DNA from 3 places in the Sporosarcina sp. P12(2017) genome. Region 1 is predicted to be linked to each of the others. Evidence: riboswitches for the same ligand, from Rfam matches in the RefSeq annotation. Region 1 holds a riboswitch; each other region holds the start of a gene.
What was found. Region 1 has a riboswitch for thiamine pyrophosphate ahead of CSV80_RS08440 (thiamine phosphate synthase). Riboswitches for the same ligand answer to the same signal wherever they lie in the genome.

Region 1 (4,289 bases):
TAAGATGTGTGCTTCTTCATCCGAGAACACCATCTAACTGAAATACGTTCGTCGAATAGTCATCAATGTGAGGTTTTAAGGACCGAGCAAACACGCTCGGCAGATTCTTCTTATGAATCTAGCGGATATAGCAAGGGTACTTACGTAGAAAAGCCAAAATGGAGATTCGTGCTGGCTACTATGGGTGCTATCTTTCTGCCTTGCGGTATGAAGTGCAAAAAAGAGCGCCTTTACAAAAGCGGGGAGCTTTTGTTCATGGAAACAGCAGATATATTAAAGATTCGCTGATATGAAAGACACTTTCAATATCTTGAATTTACTACCATACGTATTCATCCAACCAACGTTCACACACTGGTGAAGAAGCAAACTATGTGTCTCCTCTGACACTGGTTGTAATTATAGGAAACTCTGAAAACGTTGTCAACAGTAAATATATCAATTTATTTATTTGATTAAAAAGTAAAGTACTGATAAGTCAGTCAGCGTATAGCCTAAGAGGGAATATAAAAAACCGGAAACAATTTTCGTTTCCGGTTGAATTTTATGAAAATAATATCTTTTCTAATTCCATTGGTGCAATATATGTATCCCCTTGATAAACACGCATATTACCACCTGAAATTTCATCAATCAACATGATGTTTCGCTCAGGATCGCGACCAAATTCCAATTTGATATCATATAGCTCTAACCCTTTTTCCGCCATCTCTGATCGAACGACTTCAGAAATTTGCTGAGTTAATTCTTTAAGCGTTGCGTATTCTTCATGCGTTAAAATATGAAGTTGCGCCAAAGCATCTTCTGAAATAGGTGGATCTTGACGTTCATCGTCTTTTAGCGTCACTTCCACGAAAGCATCCAATACTTGCCCTTCTTCAGCATACGCACCGAATCTGCGCAAGAAACTTCCGACCGCACGGTATCGACAAATCACTTCTAATCCTTTACCAAAGACCGTAGCAGGTTTCACCGTCATCGTCACTTCATCCAGATCAGCATTGATGTAATGTGTTGGTACGTTTTGCTCCTCCAATTTCTCGAAAAAGTATTTCGTCATGCGAAGTCCAGACTTCCCAGCACCATCAATCGTCAGGCCTACTGTGTTAGCACCTGGATCGAATACACCATCTTCCCCTGTTACATCATCCTTGAATTTCAATAGCACGTGGCCATCTTCCAAGCGGTAGACGTCTTTCGTTTTACCAGAATAGGTTAATTTCATCCGTACGATTCTCCTCTATTCATAAATGTGTACTACCTATTCAGTATAAAGCACTTTGACGAGAAGAAAAAGTATTGTTTGACGAAAGTTGATAGGCATCATGACAGATTTCACAAAATACTCTTATACTTAGGATCACACATACACTTTAAAGAGGAGGAAATGAATCATATACTTTCATACGGTTACCTTCTACCTTTAATTCGGAGCGCTTTTTGAAATACGTACTCTTCCATCAAGGCAAGTATTGAACCGGCTCTACAAGAAGCAAGCATCCTTTGAAACAATAAAATTATGGAAATCATTGTAAATGGTGTAGAAATCGGTATCGGTAATCAAATCGCTGAATGAGTACATATGTAAAAGAAACTCTTTTCATTCCGCCACACACATGATAAGCTAGTTGTGAAAACCAAATATTTTGACTATTAGGGGAATCCTTCACAAGGACTGAGAAAAGAGTGTGGCTCTGAAACCCTTATCACCTGAACAGGTTAGCACCTGCGGAGGGAAGTGGCGAGTCGTACCGTACGTATTTCTGTCGACATTTCTACCACTTTCCGATTCGGGAAGTGGTTTTTTCTATTGGAGGGGAATGAATGGAATTACTTGGCGTGACCGACGACCGTCTTTCAATTGATGAACTTACGCTACACTTGCAGCAGACTGCACCGTTTCTTGACGCCATCATTTTGCGGGAAAAGTCCAAGACAGATGAACAGCTTATAAATATAGTCACGCGCCTTGCAAGTGCTGGATTTCCACTCAACAAGCTCATTCTACATGCCAGACCTCACCTAGCTAGCAGGCTGAACTTATCAAAAGTACAGCTGACCGGTTATGGCATGTCTTTACCAGATGCACATCAAGAATTTCCTGAGCTGGCATTCGGTTGCTCGATTCATTCGTTGGCAGAAGCAAAGGAAGCTGTGAAAGAAGGAGCAGACTGGCTTTTGTACGGGCATATTTTCGCGACGAAATCGAAGCCCGGATTGCCAGCGCGCGGCACGGAAGAATTGTTTTCTATTGCAGAGTGTAGTTCGATTCCCGTGTATGCGATCGGTGGAATTCAGCCGCGTCACTTGCCCAATTTACAGCGAAACAATGTAGCAGGTGCTGCCGTATTATCCCCTATGCGTTCACTAAAAGTCTTACAAAGTTATAGAAATGGAGTGTCGTCTGATGGAGAAAATGATTGATTTGAACGGAAAATCGTATTCGGTCGTTCCGGAAGTAGGGACGATTCAGCAGTTACTTGAGCATTTAGGACTTGGCGATCGTATTTTGATTGTGGAGAAAAACAAAGAAATTTTGCAGAAAGATTACTATGACGCACCAATTATGGACCGAGACCAAATTGAAATCATACATTTTGTAGGAGGCGGATGAAAATGTTAAAAATAGCAGATAAAAAATTCTCTTCACGGTTATTACTAGGTACGGGGAAATATCCTTCATTTAAAATACAAAAGCAAGCAGTTGCGGTATCAGAAGCAGAGATCCTGACGTTCGCGGTACGACGCATGGATATTTTTGAGAAGTCACAGCCCAATTTCCTCGAACAACTAGATTTAACGCGCTATACATTGCTACCGAATACGGCAGGAGCGAGCACAGCAGAAGAAGCTGTACATATCGCACGTCTCGCAAAAGCATCCGGACTTTGCGACATGGTAAAGGTGGAAATCATCGGGTGTAGCCGTTCATTGCTCCCCGATCCCGTGGAAACATTACGCGCGTCTGAAATGCTGTTAGAGGAAGGCTTCATTGTATTACCCTATACGTCAGACGACGTAGTGCTTGCAAGAAAACTATGTGAATTAGGTGTTCACGCTATCATGCCGGGTGCTGCGCCGATCGGTTCGGGCAGAGGCATTCTGAACCCACTGAATTTATCCTTTATTATTGAGCAATCCAATGTACCTGTCATCATTGACGCAGGCGTCGGCTCGCCAAAAGACGCGGCTTTTGCGATGGAACTCGGAGCAGACGGCGTTTTACTGAATACCGCAGTATCGGAAGCCGCAAATCCTGTCATGATGGCAGAGGCAATGAAGTTGGCGATTGAAGCGGGTCGTCTCGGCTATAAGGCAGGACGTATGCCAGTACGCGATTATGGCGTAGCTAGCAGTCCGACTGAAGGGCTCGTGACAAATTGAGCAGTAAATATTCTCGGCAAGAGTTGTTTGCACCTATCGGACTAGTTGGGCAACAACGTATCCGCGAAGCAAAAGTTTTCGTCCTAGGAGCTGGTGCACTCGGCTCTTCCGGAGCGGAGATGCTGGTGCGTGCAGGTGTCGGCGAACTGACGATTGTCGATCGCGATATTTTGGAGTGGACTAATCTTCATAGACAACAATTATATACAGAGCAAGATGTGATCAATCAATTGCCGAAAGCGATCGCAGCGGAAAGTCGATTACGTGCTATCAATAGCGATGTGAAAGTTCGCGGGATTGTGGCGGATGTAACGCCTGAAAACGTCCTCGAGTTATTCGAAGGACATCAGTTCATTCTCGACGGCACAGATAATATAGAAACTCGGTTACTAGCAAACGACGCTGCATTACAACTCGGCATACCATTCTTCATGGGTGCTTGCGTCGGTAGCTACGGGCTGACGTTTCCTATCGGTGTAAAAGAAGGATCGCCCTGCCTGCATTGTCTGCTCGAAGCTTTGCCGCCACAGTCTTTGACTTGCGATACAGTCGGCGTCATCTCGCCAATCGTTGTCACAACTGCCGCTCGTCAAACCGCCGAACTGCTGAAGTGTATAACGGGCGCGACGATGGAACCCCGCCTCGAATCCGTTGATCTATGGACAGGCGAACGCGCCGCAATGAACGTGCAAAGCATGAAGAAACCCGGTTGTCCAAGTTGCTCAGACACCCCAGTCTATCCTTATCTGTCTGCTAATGAAGTCATGCGGACCGCTGTACTGTGCGGACGCGACACCGTGCAACTGACATGGCCGAAAAACCGACAAGTAGAACTAATACCATTTGCCGAATCCATCCGCGATATCGTTTCTAATTTAAAACAAAACCCTTATTTGGTTTCCTGT
Region 2 (4,289 bases), on a different contig from region 1:
CTCGCCACCTGGGTAAATACCTTACCTGTAACTGGCGTTGAATTATCGAAATACTGGCCTTTTACTGGTGCCGTCCACTTACCACCGATGAAGTTATCATAGCGTTCTTTGAACTGAACCTTGGAACCTTCTGTATTTGGATTTGCGTAAACTAGATTTTCTGAAGCTTGTACCATACTGCGTCACACTCCCTGTTCTCATTATTTTGCTTGTATCTCAGCGCAATCATTATGCACGCAAAGCTATTATACGAAACATAGTTTCACTTTATTCCTGACGTGTACGCTTTCATAAGCTACCTTTTATTCTAAACTAATTAGTAAGCGCTTTCAACCAAATACTATCATAAATCAAGCGAGTCATAGAGTCCGATATTACCGTTCTACTTTTATTCATTACAAAGACTATTAAACTGCACATTTTAGGCAATGCTAAGAGAAAGTACTTTAGTGGAAAGGGGTTCTTATGAATCAAAAGAGCTCTATCAGCGTTCTGCATGTCATACTCTTATCTATGACGGTTATTGGACTGAAACTTCATGTAACAATTATTTCTTCACTGCTGGAGGATGCTCGAAGAGATGGTTGGATATCAGTCATAATTGCGTTTCTTGCTTTATTCCCCTTTATCTTTCTCTTTATCTATATACAAAAAATTCCGAACGGAAACATTTGATAGAAAGGAATTGAGGACATGGAAGAAATATGAACAAGATGGAGAAATTGAACTAACAGAGGAATCGTTCGGGAAATTGAACGTACGAGTCACAAAACTAAATTCAGACCAAAAGAGTTTTCAAGAAACGATCAAATAGAACGGCATAGTTAAATGAACAGCCGCAATCTACTATGGATTGCGGCCGTTCATTGTTAATTACACGTCATATAACGCCAATAATTATCTCCGAGCACACCCGACAAATATGCCAACCCTTCACTTTCAGTACGATGCACCGAGCGCCAATCCTCGTCATCAAGTGCTAAATAAATTTCATGGTGAGGCGCATCATTATGATAGCCAACCAGGTCTAGATTCCCTTGCTGATCCAAATGGGCTTTCACTTCATAATGAATAGGCGGTGAAGCGGTTAGTGGATTGCCCACGTCATGGTTGATTGCAAAATGTACTTCGGTCGAGCTTCCTTCCAACCTCTCGATTTCTATACCGTCTACAGAAGCATGGTCATGACGTTTATACCGTTTCATATAATTCAATCCAATAGAGGGTCCAGTTGCTTTCGTAAATTGCAGTGCGCTGTCTCCTCCAATAAACTTTCCTTCTATATCGACACGGGTGCGGAAGCTTTTTCCTTCTGGATTGAAGTCCCGATCATCCCCTGTAAAGTATGGGATCGGTGAAAAGAGATTCGGATTTTTTATGATATCTTCCTTTAAAAATGTTGTATAGCGGAACTTCCATTGCTTCACTTCATTTATTTTTTCCCTGTCAGCCACCGGTTTTAGTAATCGATCCCGTTGCTTAACACGGACGGAAAAAGTATAAACTTCTTCTGTTGGTTTATTATCAGGATCTGGGGGCATAATCACTTCATACACTTTAGATGCAATTGATTTACTGACATTCATTTTCTGATTGCTGTCAATCAACGGACGCGTTGCCGAAACACTGTATACCACCGGCTCCGAAGAATTCGTCTGGCGATCAATAAAACGATTATCAGTAATTGTCTCGAGGTATTGACCGTTACGGTAAATATCGAACTTCTCCACATCCTTAATCCACTCCCATGACAATGCAATTTGCGATGGAGCAGCCATCGTTGTAATTACTAAGCGTTGTAAAGGATGTTCATCTTTCTGTACTTCTGTCAGGGCTGATGTTTGGATAACAATTACATTTTTAACCCGTCCTTCTTCCACTCGTTCCACTGTATATTGGAAGGGATGTGACGGATCCAGCTCCCCGTCCGTAAACTTCGGGGCTGTCCCTTCGTATACTTGCCGATCATCTTTATAGACACGGTAATAACCACCTATATCACTCCATGTAAACGTTATATCACCCAACGAATGATCCATCTGTTGAATTTCAAATAATTTCTCCATTTGCGATCTGCTCCCTTTTATCTATTTCATCTGAAACAGTTATACGCCTTCAGATAATTATGTAACATTCAGCTTATAGTTATACCTGTTCTTCTATGCGCAATCACTCATTTTCACTTACTTCCACCTCGTTATACCAGTATTATTTCAACCTTTTTCATGTATATGATATAATGAGCTCGTCTGATACATTCCACCACTAGGGGTGCCTTCTTTTTGGCTGAGATGCAATTATGCAAACCCTTTGAACCTGATCTAGTACATACTAGCGGAGGAAAGTGGGTAGTTTTTATACCCAACCGCCCATCTATGCATGGGCTTTTTGTATATATACCTTTAATGGGAGGAAGAGAAACATGCAACTTATTCAACAACTTCGTCAAAGGCAACCGCTCGTTCATTGCATCACAAATTTTGTAGTTGCGAATTTCCAAGCAAATGGTTTACTTGCACTAGGTGCTTCTCCCGTTATGGCGGATGCAGTAGAAGAAGCAGAAGATATCGCAAGAATTGCAGATTGTAGTATTTTAAATATCGGTACGTTAAAACAACAGACAGTGGATGCAATGATTTTAGCGGGAAACAGTGCCCGCGCAGCAGGAAAACCTGTCGTACTAGACCCTGTTGGTGCAGGTGCCACACCTTTTCGTAAAGCTAGCGTCCTAAAAGTACTGGACGAAGTAGATATCACACTGATTCGCTGTAATACAGGCGAACTAGCTGCGATTGCAGATATACCCTGGGCCGCGAAGGGTGTCGATGCAGGAGAAGGTTCAGCAGACATCGAGGATATAGCAAAAAAGACTGCACGCAAGTACAACTGTCTGGTAGCAGTTTCAGGTGAAGTCGATATTGTTACGGACGGACATTCTACACTATCTATTACAGGCGGTCACCCCATGATGACTACCATTACAGGTATGGGATGTTTACTCAGCTCTGTTACAGGTGCTTTTCTTGCCGTAGGAATGGAACGTCCGCTAGAAGCTGTGGCAGACGCACTTTCATTTTATAAACGAGCTGGTGAACAAACAGCAAAAACTTCAAGTGGCCCCGGAGACTTTGCTGTGAACTTCTTAAATACATTACATACATTGGATCGCGAATCAAAAACATTTTTGGCATAATAGACAGGAGGTTTTTTAATTGACAGTACAAGTAGCATTGACCATTGCTGGTTCGGATAGCGGAGGAGGTGCAGGAATTCAGGCTGACTTAAAGACGTTTCAGGAGCTAGGCGTATTCGGAACTTCTGCACTAACTGCAGTGACTGCTCAGAACACGCACGGTGTTCACGGTGTTTATCCAATACAGACCGACGGGGTCATAACACAAATACGGGCTGTGCTTGATGATTTTGATGTAAAAGCATGTAAAACCGGAATGCTGTTTTCGGCTGATATTATTACTGAAGTAGCTGCGCTATTAAAAGAATACCCCCCAATTCCTTTAGTCATCGACCCTGTCATGATTGCAAAGGGTGGACAATCTTTATTGCAACAACAGGCGATTCAAGCACTAAAAGAACATTTACTACCGCTAGCTACAATTGTGACACCAAATATTCCTGAAGCGGAAGTGCTGACCGGAATGAAAATACAGACAGACGAAGACATTCAGCAAGCTGCAACTGCTTTTATTAAGATGGGAGCGAAAGCTGTCGTGATGAAAGGCGGTCACCGTAGCGATGTACTGGATGCAAAGGATTATTATGCCGATGCAGAAGGTCAGTCATTCACCGTGACAGCACCTTGGATCCAAACTAAAGACACACATGGAACTGGATGCACATTTGCGGCTGCACTGACCAGTTTCCTGGCAAAAGGCTATTCCATTCCGGATGCAGTTGCCGAAGCGAAGCAATTCATACAGGCTGCGATTGAAAACGGCTTGAAGATCGGTTCAGGACACGGACCGACAAATCACTGGGCATATGGTCAGCTGAAAAAGGAGATGCACTGATGCGAAATATGGAAGTAAAGAAAGCATTACGCTTATATTTTGTAATGGGCACGCCAAACTCAGGAAGTCAGGATCCATTAGCAATAGTAGAGGCAGCTCTTCGCGGTGGTATCACATGTTTTCAATTGCGTGAGAAAGGATCGAACGCACTTGAAGGCGACGCTTTGCTCGGATTCGCCAAAAAGTGTCAGGCGCTCTGCAGACTGTATCGCGTTCCTTTCATCATCAATGACGATGTGGATCTGGCATTAGCAATTAATG
Region 3 (4,289 bases), on a different contig from region 1:
CCATATAAAACTGCTTGTGAGATAGCGAAAGGCAAACTTTGATTCACAAGCGTAATAATCAAGAACGCAAAAAATACGATGAATTTTAGTGCGGGATTGACTCGGAATAACCAGGTCTCGCGTTTAGGTGTGAACCAATTGAACATGCTTTGCACCTCCTGGTATATTAGCCGTATGCAGTACGCCGTCCACTATAGTCCAAACGGCAGTGGCGAAGCTCTCTACAATTTCCGTATCATGCGTAACCATCAAAATGGTCATGCCTTCAATGCGCAACTGTTCCAGCTTCTCAAGAATGGTGAATGTGTTTCGTGCGTCCTGTCCAAAAGTAGGTTCATCGAGCAATAAGATATCTGTATCAGGAGTGAGAGCAGTTGCTACACTCAAACGACGCTTTTGACCCGTAGATAGCTGATAAGGGTGGCGTGAAACAGAATCAGGTAAGTTAAATAAGCGTATCAATTCCTTCGCATAACGATCTGCATCAGCTTTTGGCATATCGTGCAAAGAGACTGTTAACTCTTCCGTAATTGAGTTCGTCACAAATTGCAGTTCGGGATTTTGAAAGACAAGTGAAAGACCTTTCGGCAGATGGCGCTTCTTCTTTTTCCACACAATGGATATGCCGTTCACCTCGTAAACACCGTCAGTCCGAAGTAATTGCATGAGTGATAAGAGCAATGTACTTTTACCAGAACCATTTTCTCCAACAATCGTAATCCAGTCACCAGCCTGTACGGTCGCCCGTTTGACAGAAATCTTCTCCACTTGACCACGATAGCCGTGAAAGTCCTGAATCTGAATTTTCTCCTCGGATGTAACTGCTTGACGATTGATCATCATCGATTGAAATGCTTCAGACGTTTTATATTCTTCCCATACCCCTGGATACCAAATACCATAACGTTTCAGTTCTTCCTGAAAGTGTGCGAAGATCTCTGCAGGCGAACCGTCTGCTATCATAACCCCATGATCATTAAACAGCACTACGCGATCAACCCAGTCCGCAATCAAATCAATTTTATGTTCCACGATAATCACGGTTTTATCAGCGGTTGCTTCTTTAATAGAAGACCAAATTTGTTGCGTGCCTTCTGGATCCAGTAATGCAGATGGTTCATCCAAAAATAGCACGTCAGGTTCCAGTAATAATACAGAAGCTAATGCTAACCGCTGCTTCATACCTTGCGACATTTCATTGATGGACGTATGTGGGTCTTTCAAATGCAAGTCTACACGTTTCAATACCTCTTCAATAAGAAGGGACATTTCTTCACGCGGAACTTGAAGATTCTCCAATACGAAAGCAAGTTCCTCATCGACATATGTCATACAGAACTGTGTATCCGGGTCTTGGAAAACGAATCCCCATGAGTTAGGCAACTGAATGTCTGTTGCTTTCATTGGCAGTTCGATAGAGTTTGGTATAATGCCGCTCAATACTTGGAGTAAAGTAGATTTCCCGCAACCACTAGGACCGAGCATGAGAACTTTTTCACCAGGCTGCACAGAGAAGGAGAGGTCTTTAAAGAGCAAAGCATCTTCTCCTGGAAACTTTAATCGTAAATCGGTAACGCTGATGTTTTTCATAGTTGGATCATTCCTCCGCGTTTACTGATCAAGCAACGTATATTCTTTCTTATCAACAGGTCGAATTAACGATGTCACGCCTGTTGCTTCTAGCGCTCTTACAATAAATACAGCGAAAATACCTGTGAAGATGAATGCGCTGATTGTACGCAATCCGTATTTCACAATGAGTGCCCATGTTTCGAGTGCTGCGTACCCGTAAATTAAATCGAGTCCGAAACTTGCAAGGCATGAAGCGATACCTGCTAACCCGGCGATTAAAATGGAATAGCGTCTATAACGGAATGCAGCAAACAGTAATTCCGCAGCAAGACCCTGTGCAAATCCATACATCAAAACCTCAATACCATGTCCGGCAAACGCAGACAAGGAAGCCCCTGCCAGACTTGCGATGAATGCAGTACCAGGCTTTCGCAATAATAAAAAGGCAAATGGTCCTACCATGAACCACATGCCGTAAAGCAGTTGACGTGCGACAGGCATGATCGGTTTGATGACAGTGTATAAATCATCCCAAAATTTCATCAGTACCCCAAACACTACGCCAATCATGATGGTGATCAACAAATCGGTAAACTTTAACTTCTTCAAACTCTTCCACTCCTAGTTATTTTTTATACAAAAAAGCCGTCTGAAGAGCAGACGGCCGAGGAAGGAAAGAGATTCCTGTATAGTTCCATCGAACACGCTCTCTACGCTGGCATTACCCAGATCAGATTAACGGTCAGCAGTGGATTAATCTGCTATCTCAGCCTGATTCTCTCAAGCACCCGTCTGGACAATTATGTAAGTAAACCTAGTATACAGCACGTTGAATTGTCTGGCAACTTAAGAAATTACTACACGTTTCAATGAACTGCTTACAGTTTAAATTGAACAAATACTAGTGAAATCCTGATATACTAAAAGGATAGAAATAATCTTAATTGTGTTCTTAATATAATGTAAATAGAGTGTAAAAGGAGTTTTTACATGACGAAACATATAGCATTTATTGACGTGGAAACGACAGGTATGAGTGCCGAGGCGAGTGAAGTGATCGAGTTAGGCGTTATGCTAGGAGAGTATGAGGATAATCGTATTATTCGGGTGGCTGATGAGTATTGCGAGTTTCAAGAACCGTTCTATTCCATCTCTCCGACCATTACGAATCTCACAGGCATTACCGATCAGATGGTAAGAGGGAAGTCATTGGATATGGATAGAATCTTGAAAATACTAGATCAAGCAGACGGTATAGTAGCGCATAACGCATCATTTGATAGGGGATTCGTTAGTCGACTATTGCCTGAAACGCTCGACATGGACTGGTATTGCTCCGTCCGACAAATCAAATGGAAGAATTACGGCTTTGAGAACGGTAAACTGCAACAATTGCTGAGAGCGCACCGAATTCAAGTGCATAATGCCCACAGAGCACTCGACGATGCAAAAAATCTTGCGGTTTTGCTGAACTCGTCCAATCCGCATCTGGAAGATGATACGTTTATCTCCTATTTGATGAACAAAGCGCCGATGAAGAAACCAACTAAAACAAGATTTTAATAGTAGTGAAAGATGTCTGGGAAGTACAAAGTGAATTCGTCTGATGAGAATTGTAATAAAGACATAAAAAGGAAGAAATTTATAATGAATAATGGTAGAAGAACCGCTATACGAAGATATGAAAATGTGGATAAGCGAAGGCGAAGTGGAAGAACAGAAATGGGCCATGGAAAGCAGGCTTTCTGGAACATTATAAATAAAGTGAATTACGTAAAAGCGTCTGCATAGTTACAGACGCTTTTTACCTGTTATAAGATGAATTTTCGTACAAGATTATTAAGTTCTTCAGCCAATTGAGCTAAATCATTGGAATTACTCGCTATTTCTTCCATTGCACTGCTTGCCTGTTGTGAGGATGCCGATGTTTGTTCCACACCGGCAGCAGACTCCTCAGTAATCGCCGCAATCTCTTCGATTGAACCGCTCATTTCCTGACTATTTTCCGATATATTTTGAAGGTCGGCCGAAATATTCTGTATCCGATTGACCATCTCCGTCACGGCTTCACTGATCTGATCAAAAGTTTCGCTTGTGCGCTCAATTTGGTTTGTACCTTCTTCTACTTGCTTATATCCTTCTTGCAATGAATTTGTAACCATACTGGACTCCGTTTGAATTCGGTTGACGATTTCGGTGATATTTGTAACGGATGCGGACGATTGTTCTGCCAGAGTCCGTACTTCATCTGCTACTACGGCAAATCCTTTACCATGTTCTCCAGCCCGAGCTGCTTCGATTGCAGCATTTAATGCTAACAAATTAGTTTGTGCGGCAATTCCTTGTATAACCAAAACAAGTTGGGAAATTTGTTGTGTATGTTTGTCTAAACCTTCTACATTTACAACTGCGTCATGGACGATTTGATCAATAATCTTCATCTGTTTTAATGAGAAATTCATGGCGTCACTTCCAGCACTTGTCATGTTCAGCACTTCATTGGATGATTGGTGAATATAGGTACCATTTTCATTGGCATCCATTACTTTTGAGACAAAGGCTTCCATTGTAGTAGATAAACTACTTGCGTTAGTAGCTTGGGATTCGGTACCATATGCCAAGTCTTCCATTGTAGTAGCGATCTGAGCAGTACCTGCTTTTATTTCCCCAGCAGATTGTGTCAGTTCTTCACTTTGAGATGAAACCGTTTGGGCCAC

Region 2: it holds a riboswitch for thiamine pyrophosphate, as region 1 does, so the genes downstream of both, thiM (hydroxyethylthiazole kinase) here and CSV80_RS08440 (thiamine phosphate synthase) in region 1, are expected to answer to the same signal.
Region 3: it holds a riboswitch for thiamine pyrophosphate, as region 1 does, so the genes downstream of both, CSV80_RS10385 (ECF transporter S component) here and CSV80_RS08440 (thiamine phosphate synthase) in region 1, are expected to answer to the same signal.

Annotation. Positions count from the first base shown of each region.
Region 1 covers NZ_PDYL01000008.1:135,139-139,427, reverse strand. Annotated here, with positions in the region: gene CSV80_RS08445 (phosphoribosylaminoimidazolesuccinocarboxamide synthase) at 545-1,225, opposite strand; TPP riboswitch at 1,646-1,754, shown strand; gene CSV80_RS08440 (thiamine phosphate synthase) at 1,825-2,424, shown strand; gene thiS (sulfur carrier protein ThiS) at 2,408-2,614, shown strand; gene CSV80_RS08430 (thiazole synthase) at 2,611-3,384, shown strand; gene CSV80_RS08425 (ThiF family adenylyltransferase) at 3,381-4,289, shown strand, end outside.
Region 2 covers NZ_PDYL01000004.1:166,631-170,919, forward strand. Annotated here, with positions in the region: gene adh (aldehyde dehydrogenase) at 1-176, opposite strand, end outside; gene CSV80_RS17980 (hypothetical protein) at 686-814, shown strand; gene CSV80_RS04830 (DUF3238 domain-containing protein) at 870-2,066, opposite strand; TPP riboswitch at 2,258-2,360, shown strand; gene thiM (hydroxyethylthiazole kinase) at 2,423-3,193, shown strand; gene thiD (bifunctional hydroxymethylpyrimidine kinase/phosphomethylpyrimidine kinase) at 3,213-4,028, shown strand; gene thiE (thiamine phosphate synthase) at 4,028-4,289, shown strand, end outside.
Region 3 covers NZ_PDYL01000011.1:49,992-54,280, forward strand. Annotated here, with positions in the region: gene CSV80_RS10375 (energy-coupling factor transporter transmembrane component T family protein) at 1-146, opposite strand, end outside; gene CSV80_RS10380 (ABC transporter ATP-binding protein) at 124-1,590, opposite strand; gene CSV80_RS10385 (ECF transporter S component) at 1,612-2,181, opposite strand; TPP riboswitch at 2,262-2,374, opposite strand; gene CSV80_RS10390 (exonuclease domain-containing protein) at 2,563-3,135, shown strand; gene CSV80_RS10395 (methyl-accepting chemotaxis protein) at 3,384-4,289, opposite strand, start outside.